2 regions of the Pseudonocardia sp. Ae717_Ps2 genome follow, and region 1 is predicted to be linked to the other one. Evidence: riboswitches for the same ligand, from Rfam matches in the RefSeq annotation. Region 1 holds a riboswitch; the other holds the start of a gene.

Evidence for each region. Region 1 has a riboswitch for cobalamin ahead of metE (5-methyltetrahydropteroyltriglutamate--homocysteine S-methyltransferase). Riboswitches for the same ligand answer to the same signal wherever they lie in the genome.
Region 2: another riboswitch for cobalamin. It lies ahead of Ae717Ps2_RS17105 (hypothetical protein); the one in region 1 lies ahead of metE (5-methyltetrahydropteroyltriglutamate--homocysteine S-methyltransferase).

The regions. Positions count from the first base shown of each region.
Region 1 covers NZ_MCIS01000001.1:5,321,867-5,324,062, forward strand. Annotated here, with positions in the region: gene metE (5-methyltetrahydropteroyltriglutamate--homocysteine S-methyltransferase) at 1-953, opposite strand, end outside; cobalamin riboswitch at 1,080-1,289, opposite strand; gene mdo (NDMA-dependent methanol dehydrogenase) at 1,520-2,196, shown strand, end outside.
Region 2 covers NZ_MCIS01000001.1:3,742,568-3,744,763, forward strand. Annotated here, with positions in the region: gene Ae717Ps2_RS17100 (DNA polymerase IV) at 1-975, shown strand, start outside; gene Ae717Ps2_RS17105 (hypothetical protein) at 997-1,374, opposite strand; cobalamin riboswitch at 1,409-1,598, opposite strand; gene Ae717Ps2_RS17110 (chloride channel protein) at 1,595-2,196, opposite strand, start outside.

The DNA.
Region 1 (2,196 bases):
CGCTGCGCCGTCGCCAGCGCCCGGTCCAGGTCGGTGCGCCACACGTTGCGCCCGTCGACGACGCCGGCCAGCACCACCTTCCGGTCCAGCCCGGGGACCGCCGGGTCGAGGGCATCGAGGTCGGCACCCCCCGCGACGAGGTCGAGCGCCAGCCCCTCGACGGCCGTGGCGGCGAGCGCGGGCAGCGCCGGGCCCAGCTCCCCGAAGTACGACGCGACGAGGATCTTCGGCCGCCGGGTCGCCGAGGCGAGCCGGTCGTAGGCCCGGCGCAGCGCCGCGATCTCCTCCGGCGTCCGGTCGGCGGCGAAGGCGGGCTCGTCGAGCTGCACCCATTCCGCGCCCGCCTCGGCGAGCTCGGCGAGCAGGTCGCGGTAGACCTCGACGAGCGGCCCGAGCAGGTCCAGCGGGCGGAAGCCCTCCGGTGCGCCGTCGGCCGGTTTCGACAGCAGCAGGAAGGTCACCGGTCCGACCAGCACCGGGCGGGTGGTGATCCCGATGCGCAGGGCCTCTCGGAACTCGTCGAGGGCCTTGCGGCTGCCCGGCGCGAGCCGGGTGGCCGGGCCGACCTCGGGGACCAGGTAGTGGTAGTTCGTGTCGAACCACTTGGTCATCTCGCAGGCCGGGGCACCGGTGCGGCCGCGCGCCATCGCGAACAGCCGCTCCAGCGGGTCGGTGATGCCGGCGAAGCGCTCCGGCACCGCCCCGACCGCCAGCGCGGTGTCTCCGACGTGGTCGTAGAACGAGAACGTGTTGCCCGGCACCGAGCCGAGCCCGGCGTCGCGCAACCCGGTCCAGGTGTCGCGGCGCAGTCCGGCGGCGACGTCGTGCAGTGCCGACGCGTCGCTCCGCCCGGCCCAGTACGCCTCGGTCGCCCGCTTGAGCTCCCGGTCCGGCCCGATCCGGGGGTACCCCAGGACGGTGCTGCCGATGGTGCTGCTGGAAGGAATGCTCACGGCCCTCTCTCCTCGCGAGTGCGGTGGAGGACCCGTCGCCGGCAGGGGGCGCCCGCGACCGCCGGGCACGACGGTGCCCGGTCGTCCGCCCGGCCCTCCCGCGAGGCCACGGATCCGCGCACGCCGGACGGCGCACGCACCGGCGGCAGGTCTTCGGACTCACGGGCGCACTGCTCACACCTACTGGCCGTCGCTTCCCGGGATCACTCCCAGTGCTGTTGACGGCGGTCGTTCCCGTTCACCGCTGCGGGGCAGTCCCGGATTCCCACCGGGTTCCCTCTTGCCTCGTGACGCCCCGTTCCCGGGATGACACGAACCGTCGGCGGACCGACCCTAACCCAGGACGAGCCCGGCGAACTGTTGCCGAACTCTCCCTGTTGCAATATGTTTGCAGTACTCAGCCCTCTCCACACGGATCGACGGGCGACCTCACCCTGCCCCCCTCCGTTCGGAGGGGTTTCCTGCCCGGTCTCCCGAGGGGTAATGCCGATCACCCCTGTGCGCGCGGCCACAGGGGTCCTAGCGTTCGGCCCCGACCCCATCCGCCTGCCTCAGAAAGGGCTGACATGCAGGTAGACGAGCTGCTCAAGCCGTTCCCCATCAAGGAGTTCCACCCGTTCCCTCGCGCGCTCATGGGCCCGGGGTCGCACGAGCTGATCGGCCCCGAGGCGCTCAAGCTGGGCTTCAAGAAGACCCTGGTGATGACGTCGGGCCTGCGCGGCACCGACATCGTCCACAAGATCGTCGAGTCGATGAAGTACCACGGCCTCGAGGTCGTGCTGTACGACAAGGTCGAGTCGAACCCCAAGGACTACAACGTCATGGACGCTGTGGGCCTCTACCAGCAGAACAACTGCGACTCCTTCGTCTCCATCGGCGGCGGCTCCTCGCACGACGCCTGCAAGGGCGCGCGCGTCTCGGTCGCCCACGACGGTCGCAACGTCAACGAGTTCGAGGGCTTCAACAAGTCCGAGAACCCGGCCAACCCGCCGCACATCGCGGTCTCCACCACGGCCGGTACCGGCTCGGAGACCTCGTGGGCCTACGTCATCACCGACACCACGACCGACCCCGACAACCCGCACAAGTACGTCGCCTTCGACGACGCGTCGGTCACCACCCTCGCGATCGACGACCCGGTGCTCTACTACGACTGCCCGATCGACTACACCGCGCAGTGCGGGTTCGACGTGCTCGCCCACGCCTCGGAGCCCTACGTCTCGCGGCTGGACTTCCAGCCGTC
Region 2 (2,196 bases), 1.6 Mb from region 1:
TGGGGCATCGGGCCGGTCTCCGGCGAGGCGCTGCGGAAGATCGGGATCGAGACGATCGGGCAGCTCGCCGCGATGGACGCCCGCGAGGTCGCCGGGGTGCTGGGTAGTGCGATCGGGTCCGAGCTGCACCGTCTCGCCCGCGGCATCGACGACCGTCCGGTCGCCCCGCGCGGCGCGGCCAAGCAGATCAGCGCGGAGACGACCTTCGACGCCGACCTGACCGCGATGAGCGCGGTGCACACCGCGGTGGAGTCGATCTGCGTCGCCGTGCACCGACGGCTGGTCGCCGACGGTCGGACCGCCCGCACCGTCACCGTGAAGGCGCGGACCGGGGACTTCACCACCCACACCCGGTCGGAGACGACCCCGTTCGGCACCCGGGACCTGGCGACCCTGGTCGCGGTGGCGCGCCGGCTGGCCGAGGGCGCGGTCGGCGAGGGCGGGGTGCGGCTGCTGGGCGTGTCGGTGTCCGGCTTCGGCGACGAGCCGCCGCTGGCCCTGTTCGACGCGGTGCCCTCGGAGAACGGGTGGACGACGGCCTCGGCCCTGGACCCCCCGCCCGCGGCCGACGCCCGGGCCGGCGCGGCGGGGGTGGCCGTGCTCGACGCACCACCGGACACCGACGCACCTCCAGACACCGACGCGAGGACGGGGACGGGCGCGGCCGCGGGGGCCGACAGTCCTGCGGGGACCGGCGGTACCGCGGGGGCCGACGCGACCACGGGTGCCGGCGACGTGCCCGGCCCCGTCCGCCCGGGCCGCCCCGACCGCGAACCCGACCCGGACCGGCCCTGGCGCGCCGGCGACGACGTCGCCCACCCCGAGCACGGCCACGGCTGGGTCCAGGGCGCCGGGCACGGGCGGGTCACCGTGCGCTTCGAGACCGCCTACACCGGGCCCGGCCGCACCCGCACGCTCGACGCCGCCGACCCCGACCTCACCCGGGCCGACCCGCTGGGCAGCTGGCGGGCCTGAGCGCGCCGCCCGCCGGCGGTCTCAGCCGATCAGCGGGCTGCGGTGCGGCGGCGCGACGCGGCTGCCCTCGGCGACCCGGGCCCGCAGCGCCGGGACGGTGCGCGCCAACCCGTCGAGGACCGCACCGAGCGCGGCGTCGGCCGCGGGGTCGCCCCCGACCAGCAGCACCGCGCCGCCGGCGGGTCCGGCGGCGGCCCAGGCCCCGATCCGGGCGACGGCGTCACGCGGGGTGACCGGCTCGACCCGCCACGCCTCGGCGTAGAACAGGGCCGTCGACTCGGCCTGGGGGAAGGCGAAGACGGTCTCGGCGTCGGCCAGCAGGTCGGCGACGTGGGCACCCGGGCGGGGTGCGCCGTCGCCGGACGGGTCGGTACCGAGCACCACCAGGTCGTGGCTCATCGCATGTCCTCCTCGAGGGTCCGCGCCCTCACCAGTGGGAATCCGCGACGACGGGCAGTGTCCTGGCTCCCGGATCCCCGCGCCCTCCCCGGCCTTCCCACCCTCGCGGGCGGTGGCACCGGTGTGGGGAGGGCACTCCCCGGTGACAGTGGCGGGACCGCGCCGGATTCGCACCGGCTTCCTGTTCCGTCGTCGTCGGGGAGCCCATCACGCGACCGGGTCAGTGGTCAACCGTCCCCCGCCCCGACACCCCCCGCAGATGGTCGAGCAGGTCGTGTTCGGCGAGCGTCCCGAGCAGCGGCCCGTCCGGCTCCCGCACGGGCAGCGCGGCTCCCCGGTGCGCGGCGAGCACCCCGAGGACGTCGTGCACCGGGGCGGCCGGGTCCAGCGCGGGCAGCTCCGGGCCGGGCGGGGTGCCGTCGACGGGACGCATCACCTGGGCGACGACGACCCGGCGCAGCGCCTCGTCGGTCGGGGTGTCGGCAGCGAGGTCGATCCCGCGTCGCAGCAGCTTGAGCGTGTAGATGTTGTCCCGCGACACCAGGTTCGACAGGCCGGTGGCCAGGACGACGGCGGCCATCAGCGGCAGGATGAGGGCGTAGTCGCCGGTCAGCTCGAACACGATGAGCACCGCGGTGATCGGGGCGTGCGCCGCCCCCGCGAACACCGCCGCCATGCCGACCAGACCGAACGCGCCGGGGTGCAGGTCCAGCGCCGGGAACAGGGCCGCGGCGGCGTAGCCGAAGGCGGTACCGGCGGTGCCACCGACGAACAGCGACGGCGCGAACACACCGCCGGACCCGCCGATGCCGATGGTGAGGC